Regions from separate parts of the Microbacterium sp. LBN7 genome, predicted to be linked through region 1. Evidence: riboswitches for the same ligand, from Rfam matches in the RefSeq annotation. Region 1 holds a riboswitch; the other holds the start of a gene.
What was found. A riboswitch is a leader RNA that binds a small molecule or an ion and turns the genes downstream of it on or off. The one in region 1 is predicted to bind thiamine pyrophosphate.
Positions count from the first base shown of each region.

Region 2: it holds a riboswitch for thiamine pyrophosphate, as region 1 does, so the genes downstream of both, LBN7_RS12265 (ECF transporter S component) here and LBN7_RS08415 (MFS transporter) in region 1, are expected to answer to the same signal.

Region 1 covers NZ_CP147856.1:1,767,968-1,772,377, reverse strand. The annotation lists gene LBN7_RS08425 (hypothetical protein) at 1-393, opposite strand, end outside; gene LBN7_RS08420 (monooxygenase family protein) at 667-969, opposite strand; gene LBN7_RS08415 (MFS transporter) at 1,091-2,362, opposite strand; TPP riboswitch at 2,356-2,463, opposite strand; gene LBN7_RS08410 (DUF4188 domain-containing protein) at 2,470-3,000, opposite strand; gene LBN7_RS08405 (MerR family transcriptional regulator) at 3,071-3,676, shown strand; gene LBN7_RS08400 (HNH endonuclease) at 3,709-4,410, shown strand, end outside.
Region 2 covers NZ_CP147856.1:2,553,181-2,557,590, reverse strand. The annotation lists gene LBN7_RS12270 (ABC transporter ATP-binding protein) at 1-1,139, opposite strand, end outside; gene LBN7_RS12265 (ECF transporter S component) at 1,142-1,792, opposite strand; TPP riboswitch at 1,783-1,894, opposite strand; gene LBN7_RS12260 (D-alanyl-D-alanine carboxypeptidase) at 1,976-3,916, shown strand; gene LBN7_RS12255 (ABC transporter ATP-binding protein) at 3,984-4,410, opposite strand, start outside.

The sequences.
Region 1 (4,410 bases):
TATCCTCGTTACATCGCGGTTTGCCATCGCCGCAACGGGCGGTGAGATCAGTAGGCGTAAATCGCGTCGTGCCTTCTGAAGGATATGTTCGACTATCAGTTCGCTGCCTGACGGCTTTAGTGCGGGGCAGTCTTTCTCAATAGGGCTCTCCCTGTGAGCTTCGCCGCAACCGTAATAGTGAGGACCGAAATCTTTCGGAAGGCCGGATACAGGGAACGCCGCAATTCGTGATGAGGGTTCAGCGGTCGCGACTCGCTCCAGAAGTGATCGCATGTCTGACCTAAATTGACGATCGGATATTGCGACGATGCTTTCGAGCAGCGTCGTGGCTGCCTGAGCATCGGCTCCGTCGAAGTTGCGTAGCCATCGCTGACCGCCTTTGGTGGCAGCCAAGCTCACGGGTTCTATGAGAATCGCGGTCCTCTTTTCGTGTGGAATATCAGTCGTAGACTAAGCGATCCTTAGGTCTCTTGGGTAGGGTTAGTCGGTGCCACCACCCTGGCTCGCGCACCCGCGGCGATCAACCAAGCGACTGGTCGCCAGCTCGAAATCGCGCAAGGGTAGCTGCGTTGCGGCTCTGGTGCTTGCCCTAGCAGGACTTATTTTGAGCCAGGGCCCGGCCCTCCGCAAACCGCGCCTATGCCCGGACCTGCTGCTTTGCCAACCTCAACCATCTCCATCGCCTTCGGCAACCCCATCGGCTTCCTCGACGCATAAAACGCTCTCGGCGCGGTCAACGAGGAAGGTGTCGTCCCAGATGCCGACCGCTCCCGGAGCCTTGCGCGCCGTCTTGTTGAAATGTGTCCAGGCGGGGCGGTGCTCCTTGCGAGGACTCGAAGCGTAGGCGTAGAGCTTGTTGACCGACGACCAATACTGCAAAACGTGGGGTCCGCCGGATCCGAACAGCAGCTGGTAGCCGAGCATGCCCGAGTCGGGGCCGGTGGAGAGTTCACGCAGCGTCGGAGGCATGGCTCTTTATCTGGGCTGGCGGGCGTTTCGCAGAACGAACCCTCCACCGCGCAACACCGTGCCGCTGACGTGGGTGCTCTCGGGGTGGTGTGCCGCTCTCGCGGCCCCATCCCCGCGCCCTTCACTCCAACGGCGCAGTACGGTCGGGTTCGGGGCCGAGGAGCGCGCCGATGATGAGCAGGGCAGCCGCCGCGGCGAGCACGACGGCCACCGCAGTGCCTGCGCCGAGCATGCTCTGCAACCCGGGCAGCCAGAACGGGTAGAGCGCCGGGAGCACCATGGAGAGCGAGTAGCCGACCCCGTATCCGCTCGACCGCACGGCAGCGGGAAAGCGCTCGGCGAGGTAGGCGCCGACCGGGCCGTAGGCCGACACCGTGACGATCTGCAGTACGGTGACGGCCAGCACGGCGCCAGCGCCTTGCGCGGACATCGCCCACAGGAGGGCCAGCGGAGCGGCGATGATCGCGAGGCCTCCGAAGGCGACGAAGAAGCGGCGCCGTCCGATTCGCTGCGAGATCGCACCGCTGGCGATCATCGCCGCAGCCGAGACGAGGGTGGCGACCAGCATGATGAGCGGCACGGTGGTCGGGCCGATCTGGGGTGCTTTGCTCAACAGGCCGGTCAGCACGGGGATCGCCATCTGCGTGAACAGCCACAGGCCGGTCATCAGCGTGAACACCTGCCAGAGCTGGCGACGGAACGGCCCGACCAGGATGTCGGCCAGAGGTCGGGTGCGGTGGGGGACGGTCGTCGAGACCGGCGAATCGTGGACCCCGGCGGAGTAGTAGAAGAGCAGCGCCACCGCGAGCAGGGCGCCGGCGATGAACGGCATCCGCCATCCCCACATCGCGTAGTCGTCGGCTCCGAGCACCTGCAGGAGCGTCAAGGTGAGCGCGGCGATGAACGAGTTCGCGAGCGGGGACATGGCCATGATTCCGCCGCTGAGCAGGCCGCGCCGGCGTGGGGCAGACCACTCCATGGCGAGCGGGATCGCCGCGGAGTATTCGCCGCCGAGGAAGATGCCGCCGGCGAAACGGAGGGCGACGAACGCCCAGAGGGTTGCTTCACCACCGAGGTCGTGGTTCGGGATCAGGGCGATCAAGAGCGTTGTGATCGCGATGCCGGCGATCGCGATCTTGGTGGTGCTCGTGCGGCCGTAGCGGTCGGCGAGGCTTCCGAAGATGGCGGCTCCGAGCGGGCGTCCGAGAAGGGTGGCGACGAAGATCAGGCCGGTCTGAGCGGGGTCGGGGCCGAGCACGACCGCCGCCGCGGGGGCGAGCGCGATCACCGGCAGGAAGATATCGACCTGGTCGACGAAGTTGCCGAGCAATCCGCCGCGAACGGCCTTTCGTGCTCGGGAGGATGTTTCGGGCTCGGTGATGAGGCGCGACATATGACTCGACTTCCTACGGCGGCATGACCCGCATCAGGTGTGAGGGTCGGCGCTGCGTCAGCGCCCTCTCAGCCCCTGCCGGGACTCCCCTGTGGTTGGAAGGAAGTCTAGGGGAGGCGCGGTTCGCTCAACATCTCCGGGGACTGCGCCTGGCCAGACACCGTCCGCCCCTCGGCGAACCGAGCCTGCGCCCGGTCCTGACGCTTCCCGACCTCCACCATCTCCGTCGCCTTCGGCAGCCCCATCGGCTTGGTCGATACGTACACACTCTCGGCGCGATCGACGAGGAAGGTCTCGTGCCAGATACCGACCGCTCCCGGAGCCTTGCGCGCCATCTTGTTGAAGCGGGTCCAGGCGGGGCGGTGCTCCTGCGACGGGCTGGACGCGTAGGCGTAGAGCTTGTCGACGGATGACCAGTACTGCACGACGTAGGGTCCGTCGGATCCGAACAGCAGCTGGTAGCCGAGCATGCCCGAGTCGGGGTCGGTGGAGAGTTCGTGCAGCATCGGCGGCATGGAGAAGAAGGTGGGCAACCAGAGGTCGGGTCGCCACCAGCGGTTGATCTGCATCCCGATGTGGAACACGACGAGCTCGCCCTCGTGGCGGTGGGTCATGCGGCCCGTGATGACTTTCGACATGATGTCTCCTCGATTGGATAGTCTCACTATCCATAATGGATAGCGCTACTATCGAAGTCAAGAGGTGGCCATGAGAATTTCCGAACTGTCAGCCCAGACGGGCGTGACCGTGCCGACGATCAAGTACTACCTGCGCGAGGGGCTGCTGCCCGAGGGCGAGCGCAGCGCGCCGACCCAGGCCGCCTACGGCGAGAAGCATGTGGAGCGGCTGCGGGTGATCCGAGCGCTGCTCGATGCGGGGGTGAGCATCGCCGAGACGCGGCGGGTGCTGGCGGCGCTGGATGATCCGCCGGAGAGTCCGCACGACCTGCTGGGGACCGCGCATGCGGCGATCACTCCGCCGGCGGATGAGGCGATGGATCTGACGGAGGCTGAGCTTCTAGTGGCCGGGCTCGGGTGGAAGCCTGGGATGTGCGACCCGGCCGTGCTGAGTGCGGTGGCGCGGGCGCTGCAGGCGCTGGAGAGCGCGGGGTTCGTCGTGCCGGATGCTGCGATGGCGGAGTACCTCGCGAGTGCGCGGCGGATTGCGGATGCCGAGATCGCCGGGGTGCCGGCGGAGTCCGCGGAGGCAGCGGTGCGGTATGTGGTGTTGGGGTCGGTGCTGGTGGAGCCGTTGCTGTTGGCGTTGCGGCGGGTGGCGCAGCAAGTTGCATCGAGCGAGAGATTTGCACGCTAGGTGCTGGCGTGCCGCCGACTAGGTTTACCTTCATGACTATAAGCCGCTCATATCCGGCGCAGGCCTACGTCTCAGGGCTTCAGCTTTGGTGGGAGCTACGAGTGTGGCCGGGAGGCCAGAAGCGCTTCGGGGACGAACCTCGCATCGCTGCCTGGCTCGCATTCAATAAGGCGCCGGGTGACACTTTTACGACGGAGGAACTCCGCCGTGCGTTAGGCGATCAACTCAGTACGTCGAGCCGAAACGATCGGGAGCATTTCCAACGTCGGATCCGCGAGCTTCGAAGCCCCCGCGACGGCTGGATCTTTCCTTCCGCAAAGCACGATCGCGGGCTTGATCTAGGCGACTACAAGCTCGAGAGGATCGGATGGCATCCCGCCCTCGGACCCCGACCGCACGACACCACGAAGGTCTCGACTAAGACGCGCCGCGACGTGTTCGCTCGGGATCACAATCGGTGCTTTCACTGTGGAGTAATCTCGGGAGAACCGTACGTCGATATGCCGAATAGGACCGCCGTGCTCACGGTCGGCCACATCGTTCCTCGCGAGCGCGGCGGCAGCGGGGATGCCTCGAATCTGCGGACTGAGTGCGCTGCCTGCAACGAGTCTGCGCGCTCGGACACGGCTGCTCCAGAATCCCTTGGGGCACTACTAGCGAGCATCGACAATCTGAGATCTGCCGACCGCACGAAACTACTTCGATGGATCACGGCCGGGCAGCGCATCCGTGAC
Region 2 (4,410 bases), 790 kb from region 1:
TGGGTCCACCCGAGAGCGCGCGGTCCGACGGCGAGCTCGTCGCGCAGGGTCTGCGCGAGGAACTGGTGCTCGGGCTCCTGGAACACCATGCCGATGCGGGTGAGCAGCTCGCGAGAGGTCCAGCGGATGGGACGGACCCCCCGTCGCCCGGCGAGCTCGGGCGCGGAGCGCACCTCGCCGTCGTGTTCGGGGATGAGGCCGGCGAGAGTGAGCGCGAGCGTCGACTTCCCCGCGCCGTTCGGCCCGGTGATCACGGTCGCGTTCGCCCGCGGGACACGCAGGTCGAGCCCCGCCTGCACGACCACGCCGGGTTCCCTGGCGACCGCGAGCCCGGACGCCGTGAGGGCGTCGGATGCCGGCACCTGCTGCAGCACCGGGAGCTCGATGCCGCGATCGGGCACCCACACCCCGGCGTCGGCGAGCGTGGCCCCGTGCTCGGCGAACACCCGATGGGGCGGGCCGTCCGCCAGCAGGCCTCCGTCGGCGGCGAGCACGATCACCCGCGTCATCAGGTCGATCCAGACAGGCGTGCGGTGCTCGACGACGATCAGCGTCGCACCGGTCGCGGCGACAGCACGCTCGACGCTGGCCCGCACCTCGTGCACGCCGTCGGGGTCGAGGTTGGCCGTCGGCTCATCGAGCAGGAGGAGCCCTGGCCGCATGGCCAGCACGCCGGCGAGCACGAGTCGCTGCTTCTGCCCTCCCGACAGCGCCTTGGTCGCGCGGTGGAGCGGTACGTCGAGGCCCACGGCATCCATCGCCTCGGCGACCCGGCCAGGGATCTCGGATGCCGCGACGCCCAGGTTCTCGCACCCGAAGGCGATGTCGTCACCCACTTTGGACAGCACGATCCCGGCATCCGGATCCTGGAGCACCAGACCGACCTGTCCGCGCCGAGACTCCGGGGCGGCCCCGTCGACGAGCAGCGAGCCGTGACGGTCGCCTTCATCGGCGTCTCCGAGCACGCCCGCGAGGCCGGCGAGCAGCGTGGACTTGCCGGCACCGGAGGCGCCGAGGAGCAGCACGCGCTCCCCGGGCTCGATCGTGAAGCTCACATCGGTGACCGCCGGGCGCTTTCGACCGGCGTACCGCCACCCCCAGCCCGCGGCCTGCACGCGGGCCGGGGCGGCGACACTCACGCTCAGACCTCGCGCACGTGCTCTCGCCCGACGGCGAAGCGGCTCAGTGCGCCCGTGACCGCCAGAGCGCGCACGAGCAGCCAGCCGAGGACGCCGGCCAGGATCGCTCCGGAGACGACGACGCTGACCAGGTAGATCGTGTTGAACTCGAGCGACTTCAGGATGTTCGGCGAGCTGCCGTAGAAGAGCTCGAACACCCACGCGGCAGCTGCCGCACCCATACCGGCCAGTGCGGCGACGACGATGCCGAAGCGGCGGTAGAAGAACAGCGCGAAGATGATCTCCGCACCGAGTCCCTGGACGAGTCCGGAGAGCACCGTGGAGACCCCCCAGACGTTGCCGATCAGCATCGAGACGATCGCCGCGACGAGCTCGACGACCAGCGCGGCGCCGGGCTTGCGGATCACGAGTCCGCCGACGACGCCACCGAGCAGCCAGATGCCGACGGCGATGCCGCCGAGACCGGGGGTCAGGGCATCGGCCGCGCCGAACCAGGCGTAGCCGATCGTGTTCCAGCCCCAGAAGACCAGGCCGATCGCGACGCCGAGCACTGCGGCGACGACGATGTCGACGACGCGCCAGCGGAAGAGGCCTGCGGCGGGTGTCTGACCCTGCGTCGTGGTGGACGCGGATGTGGACGTGGACGTACTCATCTGAACTCCTCCCTGCGCTGGCATGACCCAGATCAGGTTCGACGGTCGAAGCGCGATTCGCTCCCTCTCAGCCCGGCTCGCCGGACTCCCGTGGTTGTGCTGACGATCCTACCGCGTCCCGACACTCTGTGACCTCGGGGTGACTCCGCCGCGATCACGGCCGGGATTCGGTACCGTAAACGAGTGACCCCTTCTGATCCCGCCGACGAGGCGACGGGCGTCCTGGGCGACGGTGCTCCTTCGGACACCTCCCCCGACGCCGATCGCGCCGCGTTCCCGTTCGGGACGGATGCCGCCACGCGCACGCCGGACCAGGCTTCTGCCTTCGCGACCGACGCCCTGTTCGCGGGCGATGCGCCGCCGCCGTCCTCGACCCACGTGCCCGCCCTCGCGGTCTCGGCCGTCGCCGTCGACGCGCTGTTCACCTCGGACCCGCCGCGTCCGGAGGCCGGCGAGGTCACGGCGGTCGAGAGCGTCCCGACCGAAACGGTCCCGACCGAGAGCGTCCCCACTGAGACGGTCCCGACCGAGAGCGTCCCGACTGAGACGGTCCCGACCGAGCAGACCCTGTCCGACACCGCCTCGACCGCGACGGTCGCTGCGGGAAGCGTCCCGACCGAGGCCCCCACCGACGTCGTGGAGCCGCCTCTCTTCAAGCCGCGCGCCGATGCGCCGACGGCGACGCTCCCTCCCGAATCGTCCGCCGCGACGTCTGACGAGACCGACGGCGGGGCCGCGGCCCTGCAGGCGCCTCCCGCGCAGTGGGCCGACGAGGCCGTCACCGCGACCGCCCTGACCTGGGTCGACCCCGCGGCCGTCGCGCACCACACGTCCGTGGCGACGCTCGATGACGTCGCCGACGCCGAGCAGGCCGACGGCCTGATGCGCGATGCGCACCTGCGGCCGGCGATCACGCGTCCGGGTCTGCTGGTCCCGCTGGGCGTGCTCGCCGGGCTGGTCGCGGCCTATGCAGGCACGACGCTGCTCTGGCCGCTGCACGAGGTTCCTCCGACCGTGCAGACGATCGAGTTCGACACGATCCCCGCACCGGCAGCGACCCTCACCTGGCCGGCGCAGGGCAGCGCGGCCGTCGGGATCGCCGGCGTGAGCACGGCCGCCTCCACGCCGGACGCCGCGAGCATCGCCAGCATCACCAAGGTCGTGAGCACTCTGATGGTGCTCGACCGGATGCCGCTGGCCCTCGGCGAGCAGGGCCCGGAGTTCTCGTTCGACAGCGACGACGAGGATGAGTACTGGGAGTACCGGAGGTCGGACCAATCGGCCCTGGACGTGCCGGTCGACGGCGTGCTGACGGAGTATCAGCTGCTGCAGGGCACGCTGATGGGCTCGGCGAACAACTACATCGACCGGCTGGCCTCGGAGATCTGGGGGTCCGACGAGCAGTTCGCGGACGCCGCTGCCGTGTGGTTGCGGGAGCGCGGGCTCGGCGGCATCACCGTCGTCACGCCGTCCGGTTTCGACGAGGGCAACGTGGCGACCCCGGAGGCGCTGATCACGCTCGGCGAATGGGCGATGAAGAACCCGGTCTTCGCCGAGATCGTCGGAACCCCGGTGGTCGATCTGCCCGGAGCGGGCACAGTGGTCAACACGAACGGGATGCTCGTCGACCCGGGCGTCGTGGGCATCAAGACCGGATCACTGGTCGGGTGGAACCTGCTGACGGCGAAGGACCTCGCAGTCGGCGACACCACCGTGCGGCTCTACGCCGCGGTGCTGAACCAGGCGGATGACGAGCAGCGCCTCGCCGCGACGCGCGCGCTCTTCGCCGAGACCGAGGCCGCGCTGCAGGCGCAGGCCCCCGCCGTCGAGAAGGGCACGGTCGTCGGAGAGGTCACGACGCTCTGGGGCGAGAAGGTCGAGATCATCACCGCTGACGACGCGAACGTCGTGCTCTGGAACGGGTCGACCGCGACCACGACGACGGACTTCGCCTTGGGCGACCAGCGCGAGCAGAAGGGCACGGTGGGCACACTGACCACGGCGGGCCCGCTCGACTCCGTGACGACACCGCTCGTGCTCGCGGAGGACGTCGAGGGGCCGAGTCCCTGGTGGCGGCTGACGCACCCGCTGCAGCTGCTCGGCATCCATTCCGACGAGTCCTGACCGGCTTCGACAACAGCACGACGCCCCACCCCGGAGAACGGGATGGGGCGTCGTGCTGTGCAGGTGATCAGGCCCGGCGACCGGAGTCGTCGGCACCGTCCTCCACCAGGCGCTGCCCGGCCGCCGCCTCTGCCGTCGGCGACTGCGCACCGACCGACGCGCCGGCTGCGGCGTCATCCGCCTCGGCCTGAGCGCTGTCGTCGGCGTCGCCGGTGACGACGACCGGGGTCGTCCCGGTGAGCGCTTCTTCGGCATCGAGGTCGGTGGCCGCCTGCTCGAACTGCGACTGGTACAGGCGCCAGTAGGCGCCCTGCGCGGCGATGAGCTCGTCGTGCGTGCCCTTCTCCACGATGTCACCGTGCTCCATCACGAGGATGAGGTCGGCGTCGCGGATGGTCGACAGACGGTGCGCGATCACGAACGACGTACGGCCCTCACGGAGTGCCGCCATGGCGTGCTGCAGCAGCAGCTCGGTGCGGGTGTCGACCGCCGAC